Regions from separate parts of the Caulobacter sp. GW821-FHT05F04 genome, predicted to be linked through region 1. Evidence: riboswitches for the same ligand, from Rfam matches in the RefSeq annotation. Region 1 holds a riboswitch; the other holds the start of a gene.

Region 1 (7,078 bases):
CGGCGACGGGACCCCAGACGTCCCCCGCGCAGCCATAGCCGTGAATCAGCAGGACCGTATTCGCCATTCGATACTCCCCAGCGCGGGAGATCAGCCGCCGCGCGCGAACTCCTGGAACGCGGCGACCACAGCTTCGTAGACCCCGCGCTTGAAGGGTACGATCAGTTCGGGTGCTTCGTCGAGCCTGCCCCATTTCCAGGCGTCGAACTCGACGTGCGCGTCCGCTTCCAGATCGATCTCGGCCTCGTCGCCGATGAAGCGATAGGCGAACCAGACTTGCTTCTGCCCCAGCCAGCCGCGCGAGCGCTTCTCGTTGGCCAGCACCTCGGGCGGAAAGTCGTACGTGATCCAGCCTTCGGTGCGTCCCAGAAGTTCGACGGAGCTGACGCCGGTCTCCTCGGCCAGCTCGCGCCGGGCGGCGGCCTCCAGGTCCTCGCCTTCGTCGACCCCGCCTTGCGGGAACTGCCAGTTGTAGGGCGGGGGCTGTTTGTGGCGGCGACCCAGCCAGACGCGGCCGTCCGGATGGAACAGGACGACGCCGACGTTCGGTCGGTGCTTGGGATGGTCGAGCTCGGTCATGCCGAGCCTTTTTCCACGAGTTCTAGCGGTGCGCCAGGGCTGACGCCGGGGCCAGCTGCATGCCGCGCGCCTGCAGGCCGGCGGCCCAGATACGCACCTGGTTGATCGTCACCGGATAGGCGAAGCCCGAGCCCAGCGCCTGTCCGCGACCGGCCGCGCCGGTCTCAAGGGCCTTGAGCTGAGTGTCGATGGCGCCGGCCGAGAGCTCGTCGTCGATCACGCGGTCGGCCGAGGCGCGCGGGATCGGGCCGGCGCGGCGGGCGGCCAGGCCGTCGTCGACGAAGGCCAGGCCCCGCGACTTGAGCACGCCGTTGAAGGTGGCCATCGCCTGGTCGTTGTCGACGAAGCGGGCGCCCAGATAGTTCGACAGGCCGAAATAGCCGGTGGCGCGCGACATCAGCCATTCCAGCTTGCGCACGGTGTCTTCGGGCCTGTTGGCGGCGATCAGGGTGTAGGGACCCGGATCGTTGGCCGGATAGTCGGCCGGCTCCATCGGGGTCTCGAGCAGCACCTCGTGGCCATGGGCGCGGGCCAGGTCGATCCAGCCCTGCAGGCCCTCGGCATAGGGCGCGAAGGACAGGGTGATCTCGCCCGGCAGGGTCTCGATCGCCGCGCGGGTGGTCTGGGCGTTGAGGCCGAGCCCTCCGATGACCATCGACACCTTGGGGCGGCCGTTGGGCGTGAAGGGGCGAGCATAGGCCTCGGCCGCGGTGCGGCCGTCGGCGCCGATGATCGGCAGAGGGCCGCCGCCGGGGCCCGGCGCGGTCAGGCCGGCGATCGGGGCCTGGGCCAGGCCCGGGCCCTGCTGGATCGGCGGCAGGTTCTGCAGGCCCTCGGCGGCCGGCGCCTTGCCCTCTTCGGGCTTCACCGGGGCGAAGGGATTGGCCGACAGGTCCAACTGGCCGGGCGCCAGTTCGGCCCCGTGCGGATCCTCGCCGCCCAAGCCCTCGCGCCAGCCCTCCGGCGCGTTCTTGGTGGCGCCGATCTTGGTCAGCTCCAGGCGAATCACCGGCGAGCCGGCGTGCGGGTCGCTGGTGATCAGAACCAGCGTCGCCAGCGAGGCCAGGAACAGGCAGGCCGCGCCGCTGGCGCCGATGAAGGGATTGCTGACCGCGGCCATCAGCTTGGCGCGCAGGTCGCCGGACCCGCCCGGAGCGGGCGCGGCGGCGGCATAGGCGGGCTTACGCGAAAAGGATACGGCCATGACCTCTTAAGGCTAGCGGGCAAGCTTCGAATATATGGTTAACGAGGTATGGCCGTATGGCGTTCTGATGACCTTCTGGCCGCGGCGCGGCGACGCGGGCGCCGCTGAAATTGGCGTTTTCTGCAATCGCCGCAGGCGTTGAACGCTGAGTGCGGTCACGGGCGGTCTGATCGGTTGACGGGCGCGGCCCCGGCTCCTTCCCTGGAGTCCTCTCGCGGGAGAGATCGGGCCCCGGCCCGGCGCTGAAGGCGAAACCGCCCCGGAAACGCTCAAGCAGAAGGACCGCGCGAGATGTTGAACGCTGGAAAGCAGGGCGCGTAACGCCCTCGCCGAAGGAGCAAGGCGACCGCCCGTCCATCGGAGGCGGGGCGCTGAATCTCTCAGGCCCAAGGACAGCGGGGGTGCGAAGGCGAGCCGTCCCGGCCCGCTCAGACCCACGCGTGCGCCAATGCAGATCTAGGTATTTCCATATCGATATAGCCAAATGCAATGAACGCGATCGTCGTGCACGACTTTCGTGAGATATCTGTTAGATATATAATATGAATATATTCAAAGTGTTCATAAATCGAACATGGATGCGTAACGTTTCCACTTTGTGATTATGTGGATGCGATCCGAGAAATTCTTAGTTTACCTGCGATGAGGCGTTGATGACGTTGCCCTGGTCAAAATGATCGGGGATAGTCATGACCACTCGCATACCTGCACACGCCGCCGTTCGTCTTAGGGCGCTGCTGCTCGCCGCCTCGGTTCTGGGAAGCGCCACGCCGGTCCTGGCCCAGGAAGCCGACAAGGCGGCCGAACTGGAAACCGTCGTGGTGACCGGAAAGCGCCTGTCGGAAGCCAGCGTCGCCATCGGCACCGACCACGCCACGGCCACCGTTTCGATCACCCGCGAGGCTCTGTTGTCCGCGCCGGCGGGGATCACCGGCCTGAAGATGCTGGAGAGCCTGCCGGGCTTCAACGTCCAGGCCAACGACGCCCTGGGCATGTACGAGTTCGGCAATTCGGTCTCGGTGCGGGCCTTCAACTTCCAGCAGATCGGCTTCCTGCTGGACGGCATCCCGATGGGCCGCAGCGACCAGTTCGGCGGCAGCCCGATCTATCGCTATGTCGACAACGAGAACCTGCTGCGGGTGACCGCTTCGGCCGGGGCCGGCGACGTCGCCCTGCCCAGCTATGCCTCGCTGGGACCCATCGTCGACTACTTCACCCAGGCCCCGTCGGAGGAGATGGGCGGCGCGATCAGCCAGACCTTCGGCAGCGACGACCTGCGCCGCACCTTCCTGCGCCTGGAATCCGGCAAGGTGGGTCCGCTGTCGGGCTATGTCAGCGGTTCTTGGATCAAGGGCGACCTGTGGCGCGGCCCGGGCACGATCGATCGCAAGCACTACGAGGGCAAGCTGCAGTACGACCTGCCCAACGGCGGCGACATCAGCTTCCAGACCGTCCACAACGATTATTTCGACTATGACAGCCCGTCGATCACCAAGGCTCAGTACGCCGGAACGGCGGGCGACGTGTTCGGCCGCCAGGGGCGCTATTTCGCCTATCTGGGCGCGGTGCCCACCTCGGTTCCGTTCGGCACGCCGCTGTCGATCCCGACGGGCAGCTTGCCGGAAGCCGTGGCGGGGGTGCCGTACTCCAACGCCAACTACGCCCAGTACTACAAGTTCGCGGTCAACAAGCGGAAGGACCACCTGTACGGCCTGACGCTGAACACGCCGATCACCGACAACTTCGACCTGACCACCACGGCCTATTACGAGGACAAGGGCGGCTACGGCGTCTCGCCCGAGGCCTATTCGACCTCTAAGTCCAGCTATGACGCCGAGGTCGGCAAGGTGGCCGGCATCGTCGCCCCGCGCGGCATCCAGTACGGCCTCTCCGGCATCGACGGCATCCGCAAGGGCGTCACCGCCAAGGTCGCCTGGCGCCTCGGCTTCAACAAGATCGAGGCCGGCCTCTGGCTGGAGAACGACGACTATCACCGCACCCAGAACCGCTACAACGTCGAGAACGGCAATCCCGACGGCAAGCCGCTGTTCAACGAGCGGGTCCACGCCCAGCGCGACTACAAGTCGCTGCGCGAGACCAAGCAGTTCTTCGTCAAGGACACCGTCACCCTGCTGGACGCCAAGCTGAAGCTGGAGCTGGGCTTCAAGGCCACCGACATCGACTACAAGATCGCCGGCTATCGCAATCCGTTGGACTACATCAACGGCCGCCACCCGATCCTGAAGGACAACTGGAAGGACAGCTTCCTGCCCCAGGTCGGCGCGGTCTACAGCGTGACCGGCCGCGACCAGATCTTCGCCTCGTACTCCGAGAACATGGCCCTGCCGCGCGGCGCCGACGACATCTTCTCGGCCGCCAGCCCGACCGTCGCCGGCCCCGATCCCGAGACCTCGACCAACTGGGAGCTGGGCTACCGCGCCAACCACAAGACGTTCAACGCCTCGATCGTGGCCTACCAGACCGAGTTCAAGAACCGCCTGCAGGCCTTCGCCTCGCTGGTGCCCGGCGGCGGCGGCACGACCGAGACCTTCTACCAGAACGTCGGGGCGGTGAAGGCCAAGGGCGTCGAGTTCAGCGGCCAGTGGAAGCCGGAGATCTTCGCCGGCAAGGCCTATTTCAACGCCAACGTCTCGTACAACGACGCCAAGTTCCAGGACGACGTCCTGAACTACCGCGCCAGCACCACGGCCGCGCCGGCCACCCTGGCCGTCGCCGGCAAGAAGGTGCCGGACTTCCCCGACTGGGTGTTCCAGGGCGGCGTGACGCTGGAGCCGTTCGATGGCCTGCTGATGAACGTCTCGGCCCGCCACCTGGAGAGCCGCTTCACCAACTTCGTCAACAGCGAGAAGGTCGGCGGCTACACCATCGTCAACGCCTATATCGACATCGGCGACGGCTTCGCGGCCGGGCCGTTCAGCCAGGTCAAGGCGCGGGTCAACATCGATAACCTGTTCGACAAGGACTATCTGGGCACGATCAACACCACGGTGAACACGCCGGCCAGCTTCCGTCCGGCCCCGCCGCGCACGATCCAGTTCACGATCTCCGCCGACTTCTAGTCCCCGCCCTCCGGTCGGCCTCTGCAAAGGCCGGCCGGACCCTTTTCGAGCGTACTCATGACCCGTTTCCTCCTCGCCACGACCGCCGCCCTGGCCCTGGTCGCCGGCGCCGCGCCCATGACGGCCTGGGCCGCCGATCCGGCCGCCGCGCGCAAGCTGCACGAGGGCCTGCTGACCCTCGACACCCACCTGGACACCCCCGCCAATTTCGGCCGGCCGGGCTGGGACATTCTCGATCGCCATTCCGCCGACAAGGACGGCTCGCAGATCGACTATCCGCGCATGGTCGAGGGCGGGCTGGACGGCGGCTTCTTCGCCATCTTCACCAACCAGGGACCGCGCACGCCCGAGGCCACGCGCGCCGCCCGCGACGCGGCGATCATCCGCGGCGTCGAGATCCGCGAAATGGTCGCCAAGCACGGCGACAAGTTCGCCCTGGCCCTGAAGGCCGACGACGCCGAGCGCATCGCCGCCCAGGGTAAGCGCGTGGTCTTCGTCAGCGTCGAGAACAGCTATCCGATGGATGGCGACGTCACCCTGCTGTCGACCTTCTACGCGCTGGGCGTGCGGATCTCGGGCCTGGCCCACTTCAAGAACAACGACATGGCCGACAGCTCGACCGACACGCCCGAGTGGCATGGCCTGTCGCCGCTGGGCAAACAGTTCGTCGCCGAGGCCAACCGCCTGGGCGTGGTGCTGGACGGTTCGCACTCGTCCGACGAGGTGCTGGATCAGCTGATCGCCCTGTCCAAGACGCCGGTGATCCTGACCCACTCGGGCTGCAAGGCGGTGTTCAACCATCCGCGCAATGTCGACGACGCCCGCATCAAGGCCCTGGCGGCTAGCGGCGGCGTCATCCAGGTCGACGCCTATTCCAGCTACCTGATCGAGACGCCCAAGAACGCCGAGCGCGACGCGGCCATGGCGGCGCTACGGGCCAAGGCGGGCGCGCGGGCCAAGATGACCGAGGCCGAACGCGCGGGCTTCATGGCCGAGATGAAGGCGATCGACGCCAAGTACCCCGTCCCGAAGGCGACCTTCGAGGACTTCATGAACCACCTGAACCACGCGCTGAAGGTGGCCGGCGTCGACCACGTCGGGATCGGCATCGACTTCGACGGCGGCGGCGGGGTGACCGGTCTGAACGACGCCTCGGACTACTGGAAGATCAGCGAGCGCCTGCTGGCCGAGGGTTACACCCGCGACGACTTGGCCAAGATCTGGGGCGGCAACGTCCTGCGGCTGCTGCGCGCGGCCGAGGCGGCCAAGGCGGCTTAAAGTCGTGCTCTAGCCGCTCAACAGCTTGTCATCCCGGCCGCAGCGAAGCGGAGAGCCGGGACCCAGGGGCCACTGGCAGTGCGCCGGCCGCTGGGTCCCGGACAGCCTCTTCGAGGCTTCCGGGATGACAAGGATTTTTGGCTTTGAATTTGTTGAAGACCCGAGGCTTTGTCCCGAACGAAAAGCGCCGCCCCGGTTTCCCGGAGCGGCGCTGATCGGATCGAGGAAGGCGAAGGCCTATTTGTTCTCGCTGACCGGCTTGCCGCTCGCCGCGGCGGCCGCCTTGGCGGTGACCTCGGCGACCTTGGCCGCCGGCTTGGGCAGCTTCGGCGTATTGGCGACGCCGCCGGCGTTCAGCACGGCGATGGCGCGCTGCAGCTGGAAGTCGCCCTTCTTGTCGTCGAAGGCGGTCGGCGGGGCTTCGGCCGGGGTGTGGACGCCCACGCGGCTCTTGCCCTCGTCGGCGTTCAGCGCGTTCTTGAAGCTGGCCTCGCTGAACCAGACGCGGTTGGCGATGTCCTGGGCCTGGTCGCGGGTCTGGGCGACCTCGAGGTCCGGGGCGATGCCGGTCTTCTGGATCGAGCGGCCCGACGGCGTGAAGTACTTGGCCGTGGTCAGCTTCAGGGCGCCGTCGGCCCCGCCGCGCAGCGGGATCACGGTCTGCACCGAACCCTTGCCGAAGCTGGTCAGGCCGACCAGTTCAGCGCGGTGGCGATCCTGCAGGGCGCCGGCGACGATCTCAGCGGCCGAGGCCGAGCCCTGGTTGATCAGCACGACCATCTTCATGCCGTTCAGCAGGTCGCCGGGACGAGCATTGTAGCGCTGGATGTTGCGCGGATCGCGGCCGCGCTGGCTGACCACCTCGCCGCCGTCCAGGAACACGTCGGCCACGCCGACCGCCTGGTCCAGCAGGCCGCCCGGATTGTTCCGGAGGTCG
Region 2 (7,078 bases), on a different contig from region 1:
AACGATCCGGACCGATCCGGCGGATCAGGGCGGCCATCCGGGCGCGGTCCTCGGGCGTCGCATTGTCCTTGAAGACCTGGGCCAAGTCGAAGCGGACGTTGCGGACGCGACCCGGGTCCTTCTCGAATGTGTTGGCGAAGGCGCCCAGGGCGTTCAGCGTCGCAGCGTCGATCCCGCCCCAGCCCGCCGCGTGGGCGATGACCACGGGCCAGCCGCCGGCGGCCGGCAGCACCTGGTCGATGAAGGCTTCGACGTCCCGCGCGCCATAGTCGGCCGCGCTGGTGCGCATGTGGATCATGATCGTCCAGCCATTGGCCGCCGCGGCACGGAAGACCGCCGCCAGCTTGGCGACCTGCGCGGGGTCGCGCAGGTCCACGCCCGAGTTCGTGAGGTGCAGCTTCAGGCCGGTCACGGCGCGGTCGCCTTTCCAGTGGGCGATCTCCGTCAGAGCGTCGGGCGCCGTCGGATTGACGCTGACGAAGGCGGCGAAACGATCGGGCCGGCTCCGCGCCAGGGTGACCGTGAAATCATTGGCCTCGCGGACCACCCCGGCGGCGTCCTGCTGGGGCGGGCCCAGAGGGCTCTCGGCCAGATAGGCCGTCGACATCAGCCAACCCTGCCTGATCCCCGCGCCGTCCATCGCCTTCAGGGCGTCGGCGGCGGTCAGGGGCGCGGTGAAGCGCGGGTCGCACGGGCTCTTGCGCTTGGGGCTGGCGCAATAGGCCGGCAGGATCTTGAGGATCGCTGGCGAATGGACGTGCATGTGGTGGTCGATCGCCGGTCCCGCCCAGGCCCGGCCGGCCGAAAGCAGCAGCGCCAAGGCCGTCGCGCGACGCAAAAGGGTCGACAAGGTCCTACATCCTTCCAAGGAAAGGCGCGGAACCTCGGCTCCGCGCCCTCGCCCGTCCTACTGGCCCAGCAGGGTCTTTCGCCAGAACATGATGCTGGTCCAGAAGTAGTAGTCCTCGTTCTCCTTCTTGCGGAAAACGTGACCCTCGTTCTTGGCCAGCACGTGCCAGACCGAACCGCCGTTGGCGCGGACGGCCTTGATCATCTGGTCGGCCTCGGACGGCGGCACGCGCGGGTCGGTTCCGCCCGTGGCCACCAGCAGCGGCGTGGTGATCTTGTCGACGCTGGTCAGCGGCGAGATCTTCATCAGCTGTTCGCGCTGCTTGGGATCGCGCTCGTCGCCGTACTCCACCCGGCGCAGGTCGCGGCGATAGGCCTGGGTGTTCTCCAGGAAGGTGACGAAGTTGGAGATCGCCACGTAGCAGTTGGCGCCCTTCAGACGCGGGCTGTAGTGCGTGGCCGAGGCGTAGCACATGTAGCCGCCGTACGAGACGCCGTTGACGGCGAAGCGGCTGGCGTCCAGGGCCGGGTCCTTCTCCAGCGCGTCGAGGAAGGCGCCGATGTCCTTGACCGAGTCCTCGCGCTTGAACGGGCCGTTGTCGAGATTGACGAACCGCGCGCCATAGCCGGTCGAGCCGCGCACGTTCGGGAAGAACAGCGCGATGCCCAGCTCGTTCAGAAGATAGTTGTTCCCACCCAGGAAGTCGGGACGGGTCTGGCCTTCCGGACCGCCGTGGATGTCGACGATCAGCGGACGCTTGCCGGGGAACTTGGCCGGGTCGGGCTGATAGAGGAAGCCCGAGACCTTCTCGCCGTCGAAGCTGGCCACCTCGACCAGCTTGGGCTCGACGTTCAGGCTGGGATCCAGGCCGCCGGTCTCGCTGTGCGTCCACTGAGTGACGGCCAGGGTCTTGGGGTCGATCGAGAAGGCGTCGCCCGGCACCTTGGCCGAGGCCATGCTGAGACCGATCTCGCCCCACGGGGCGATATCGATCGCCGCGCCGATGCTGTAGGGGATCACGCCGGCCGGCAGGCCCGTCACCGGGCGCACGACGCCGGTGGCCAGATCCAGCACCCGCACGCGCGACACGCCGGCCTCGTTGATGGCGTAGACCGCGAACGAACCGTCCGGCGAGACGGCGAAGTCGCTGACGTCCCAGCGCGGTTCCTTGGAGACCGGGACAAAGCCGCCCTTGCCGTCCAGCTTGCCCAGGCGCTGGAAGTCCGAGTCCTTGCTCGAGGTCAGCCAGACCGAGCCGTCGCGGGCGTACTTCGGATCGACGTACGAGACCTTGGCCTTGGGATCGGTCAGGGGCTTCATCTTGCCGCTGGCCAGGTCCAGTTCGTAGACCATGGCCTCGTTGACCGACATGCGGTTCAGCACGAGCGCCTTGGCGCCGTCCGCCGAGAAGTCGGCGATGTTCCAGCCGCCGCCGGTGACCTGGGCGACCAGGCGGTCGGTCTTGGGGTCCTTCGGATCGACGACATAGAGGTCCATGTCCGCGCCGTTGCGGCGCGACGAGGCGTAGCCGACCCGCTTGCCGTCCGGCGACCAGGCCCCGAACCAGTTGCGGCTCTTGCCGTCGGTGATCAGGCGCGGACGGCCGGCCTCCAGCACGTAGAGCTGGTAGAACTCGTCGCCGCCCTTGTCCTTCTGGATCACCAGCGTCCCGCCCTTGGGCGACAGGGCGGCGGCCAGGATCGGCTCGTTCTCGAAGCTGATCTGGCGGCGGTCGCCCTCGGGCTTGGCCACGACGTGGACCTGATCGGAGCCGCCGAAGCGGGTCTTGATCAGCATCGAGCGGTCGGCGGCGTTCCAGCCCAGGAAGTTGGCGTGGCGCGCCTGCAGATACGGCGCGGCGGCCGCGACCAGCTCTTGCGGAATGGCCGGCGCGCCATCGACGACGATGGCGGCGGGCGGCGCGACGGTCTGGGCCGCCAAAGGCGTGGCCAGCGGAGTCGCGACGGCGGCGGCCAAAAGGGCCAGCGCCAAGGCTTGACGAGAGATCATCTGGAGAATGCCTCTGAAGAAAGGGGGAGCGCCGCCGGCGGGGGGAGCTAGGGGAAGCAACCGGCGGCGCGATGTCGGGCGGGCTTAGAAACGCATCCGCGCGCCGACGGTCACATAGCGACCGATCACGTCGTAGTAGGGCGAGTACAGCGACGAGACGGGCGGGTCCTTGTCGAAGAGATTGGTCGCGTTGGCGTAGAGCTCGACCTCATGGCCCATGACCTCGGGCAGCTTCGCCTGAACGCCCAGGTCGACATAGGTGTAGGCCTTGATGTGGCCGTTCACGAGGTCGACCGTTCGGTTGTACGTGCCCGGCGAGATGTAGCGCGCCCGCAGGTTGGCGCTGAACACCTTGCCCGACCAGTCGAGCGCCGCGGTCATCCGGCTCTTGGGCGTGCCCAGGCCGAACGAATAGCCTTGCGACTTGACGTACTCGATCTTGCTGACGCCGTCGTTGGTGGTCAGGCTGTTGACCCAGGTCATCAGCCAGCGGGCGCGGATGCGGCCGGGCGCGTCGGGGATCAGGCGGTCGAGATTGGTCGCGTACGAGATCTCGGCGTCGACGCCGTCGGTCTTGTAGTTGGCCAGGTTGACATAGGTAGAGACGATCCGCGAGATCCCGCCGGTGGCGTCGCGGGTGACCCGCGAACACATGTCGGCATTGCCGTTGGCGCAACGCGTGACGATGTCCTGCGCCGAGACCGTGGTGATCACGTTGTCGATGTCGATGTCGAAATAGTCGACCGAGATGTTGAAGCCCGGCAGGGCCGGCGGCGAATAGACGAAGCCGGTCGTGAAGGTCTTGGCCGTCTCGGGCGTCAGGTTCGCATTGCCGCCGCCATTGGTCAGCACGTAGACGCTGGAATTGGTCTTCGGGTCGACGATGGTGTTGTAGCCGGTCGTGCTGGTGGTGAAGAGTTCGTTCAGGTTGGCCGAGCGGATGTCGCGCGACTTGGTGATCCGTCCCCGGAAGCCCGGGAAGAACTCGTTGGTGGCGCCCAGCTTCCACGACCAGATCGAGCCGGTGGTGTTGTAGTCGGAGACGCGCGCGGCGGCGTTGATTTCAAGTTTGTTGAAGACGGGCACGTCGCGGACGACTGGCACCAGCACTTCGGCGAAGGCCTCCTTGACGCTGTAGTCGCCGGCCATGGCCGAGAAGCTGAAGGTGGTGAAGGCCTTGGCCGCGTCCAGGGCGCCGACCGTGCGATTGACCGACTCCTTGCGGGCCTCCGCGCCGACGGCGACCGAGACCGGGCCGGCAGGCAGGCTGAAGGGCTCGCCGCGCAAGCTGAAGCCGCCGACGTCCAGCTTGCTGGTCTCGCGCTGGCTGGGCGTACCGGTCACATAGTCCAGCGCCGCCTTCGAGGGCGCGCCCTGGCCGAACAGGTTGATCGGCACGCAGTTGGTCGAGGCGTTGGTCAGGGCGACCCGGCAGATCGGCTGGCCGGTGGTCGGGCTGATCACCGAGTCGACGGCGTTGGCGTAGTTCTGGGTCAGGAAGAACCCAGGGGTGTCGATATTGTTCTCGTTCTCGCCGTGGCTGTAGTAGGCGCTCCAGCGCCAGCCGTCGCCGAACGCGCCGTCGAACGCGATAGTCCCCTGGGTCGAGACGCGCTCGAAGTCGATCGTCGGATAGGCCTCGGTGTTGAAGCGGCCCATGGTGAACGAGGTCTGTCCCGCCGCCGCCAGGGCCGACTTCACCGCCGTCGGCAGATAGGCGTTGTCCGACTTGATCGTCAGGTTGCCGCGGTTGTGGTCCCCGAACCAGATGTAGTTGTTCCACATCCGTGAGCGGCGCAGCTCGGCCGTCATCTTGATCTTGTCGGTCAGGTCGTAGGTGACGCTGGCCATGGCGGCGTAGCGCTTCTGCGGCGTGACGAGGGGCGAGAGGTCGTCGTTCGAAGGGCCTTCGCCGCCGACCGAGTTGGTGCCGATCACCGTGCCGGCGTTGAAGGTGCGCAGGCTACCGTCGGGATTGAAGGCCTGGCCCTTCAGCACGCCCGACATGATCAGGCCGCCGTAGGCCGCGTTCGAGAAGCCGACGTTGGGGGCCAGGATGAAGCGGCCCGCGCCGTTCGACACCGTGGCCCAGCGGCCGATGTTCGGCCGGCTGTTCTTCGGGATGACCCCGTCATTGTCGATGTACTCGCCGCCGATCACGAAGTGGCCGCGGCCGTCGGCGAAGCTCTTGCCCGCCGCCGCCTCGAGGCGGACCTGCTTGGCGTCATGGTACGAGGACTCGCCCGCCTCCACGCCCAGCTTCAGGCCGGTGAACGTGCGGTCGATGCTGATGTTGACCACGCCGGCCACGGCGCCGGAGCCCCAGGCGGCCGAAGCGCCGCCGGTCACGACGTCGACGCCCTTGGTCAGGACGCTAGGGATCAGGTTCAGGTCATTGTCGCCCGAGAAGCGGCGGCCATCCAGCAGCACCAGGGTGCGGCTGATGCCGAGGCCGCGCAAGTCGACCGGGGCGTTGCCCGCGCCCGTGTTGGTGCCGGTGGTCTGGGCCGAGGTCGTGGCGCGGAACTGCGGCAGGTCGTTCAGGGCCGCGGCGATGTTCGGACGGGCGCCGACGCTCAGGTCCTGGGCGGTGACCCGCACCGTCGGGGTGGGCGCCTCGAAGCCGGCGCGGTCGATGCGCGAGGCCGTGACGATGATCTCACCGACGCTGGTGTCGTCGGTCTTGGCGGCGCCCTGGGCGGCGTCCTGGGCGAAGGCGGCGCCGTGCAGGGCCAGGACGGCGGGAACCAGGCTGCAACCCAGCAGCAGTCCCCGGCGAGTTTGGCGTGAAAGAGTCAAGGTAAGATCCCCTATGTTTCAGCAGTCGACAGTCGCTCTCTCCCGCGCGCCCGCTTGTTCGGTCGCGTCGGTCGCGGCGCTCGGAAAGACGTGCGCCTTCCCGGACTCCGCCAGGCGGTTCCTCTGCCCCCGCTGTCCCTTGGCCTGAGAGATTCAGACGCGGTCGCGCCCTTGCTCCTTCGGCGAGGCCGCTCACTTGTGGAGCGGTCCTGCTTTCCAGCGTCCTCGTGCTCTGCGGTCCCTGTTGCCTGAGCGTTTCCGGGGCGGTTGCGCCTTCGGCGTCGGGCTGACCCGATCTCTTCCGCGAGAGCCAGGCCAGTACGACCGGCTCGCCCCATCGCGTCAAAGCGTCGAAATCCGGTACAATGTTGCCCGGCGCGCGATGAGGACGAAAGGAATCCCCCTGAGCTCAACCGGTGGGCACGACGCGCGTTCGTCCGTCGCCGCGCGATCCGCGAAGGTGACAGGTCGGTGACAGCTTGGGCTCATCGAACACAGCGGCAAAAACCGCCAAGCTTTCGTGAAACTGTCCGAAAATGATGATTTTTCAGGCAGATTTTGATCTATATTTAGGCAACATCAACGGTCGCGGGCGGCTTTCCAGCGCGCCAGCAATTCGGCGCGCCGCCCCTGGTCGAAATTGGCCAGTAGGGCGGGACCGACACGGATCGGCCGGCCGGCCGCGCCCAGCGCCGGCGCGCCGCCGGCGGGACGGATCGGCGTCAACCTGGCCTGGGCCAGTCGCCTCTGCCCTTCGTCCGACATCAGATAGTCCAGAAACAGCCGGGCCGCCTTCGGATGCGGCGCCGAACGGGTGATGAAGGCCACGCGCGAGAGCGACAGGTGATAGTCGCTGGGCACGACATAGCCGATGTCGGCGTTGCGATGGCGCGCCCACCAGTCGGCGTAGAAGCCGTTCATGTCGTAGGCCAGATCGTGCGCGCCCGACAGGCTGGTCAGCAGCGGCGCGCCCGGGACGAACAGGCCCGGCTCCGATTTGGCCAACGCGTCATACAACGCCCAGGCGTCCGGATAGGCCTGCAGGTCGCTCGACAGGTACATGAACCCGACCCCACTCTTTTCGGGGTCGTACATGGCGATCTTGCCGCGCCAGCGTTCGGGGTCGGCGCGCAGGGCCGCCAGCAACTCGGCGTGGCTGCGCGGCACCTCCGACTCCTTCAGCGCCTTCCTGTTGTAGGCGAAGACGATCGGCTCGGCCGTCACGCCGAAGCCCTGGTCGCGCCAGACGGCCCAGGCCGGCAGGCCCTTGGCCTCCGGACTGCGATAGGTCTGGGCGTAGCCGTCGTTGATCAGCTTGACCTGGATGTCCATCGACGAACTCCAGGCCACGTCGGCGACCGGCGCGCCCGCGTCCGTCTCGGCGATAAGGCGCGCCTGCATCGGTTTGGCGGCCAACTC

What was found. Region 1 has a riboswitch for glycine ahead of AC07R7_RS04760 (TonB-dependent receptor). Riboswitches for the same ligand answer to the same signal wherever they lie in the genome.
Region 2: another riboswitch for glycine. It lies ahead of AC07R7_RS11245 (TonB-dependent receptor domain-containing protein); the one in region 1 lies ahead of AC07R7_RS04760 (TonB-dependent receptor).

Annotation. Positions count from the first base shown of each region.
Region 1 covers NZ_JBWKSF010000002.1:75,651-82,728, forward strand. The annotation lists gene AC07R7_RS04745 (alpha/beta hydrolase) at 1-67, opposite strand, end outside; gene AC07R7_RS04750 (RNA pyrophosphohydrolase) at 91-579, opposite strand; gene AC07R7_RS04755 (divergent polysaccharide deacetylase family protein) at 602-1,783, opposite strand; glycine riboswitch at 2,075-2,189, shown strand; gene AC07R7_RS04760 (TonB-dependent receptor) at 2,473-4,863, shown strand; gene AC07R7_RS04765 (dipeptidase) at 4,921-6,141, shown strand; partial or broken gene AC07R7_RS04770 (hypothetical protein) at 6,156-6,288, shown strand; gene AC07R7_RS04775 (S41 family peptidase) at 6,379-7,078, opposite strand, start outside.
Region 2 covers NZ_JBWKSF010000003.1:530,486-537,563, reverse strand. The annotation lists gene AC07R7_RS11255 (amidohydrolase family protein) at 1-850, opposite strand, end outside; gene AC07R7_RS11250 (S9 family peptidase) at 908-2,860, opposite strand; gene AC07R7_RS11245 (TonB-dependent receptor domain-containing protein) at 2,945-5,659, opposite strand; glycine riboswitch at 5,790-5,881, opposite strand; glycine riboswitch at 5,885-5,973, opposite strand; gene AC07R7_RS11240 (ABC transporter substrate-binding protein) at 6,239-7,078, opposite strand, start outside.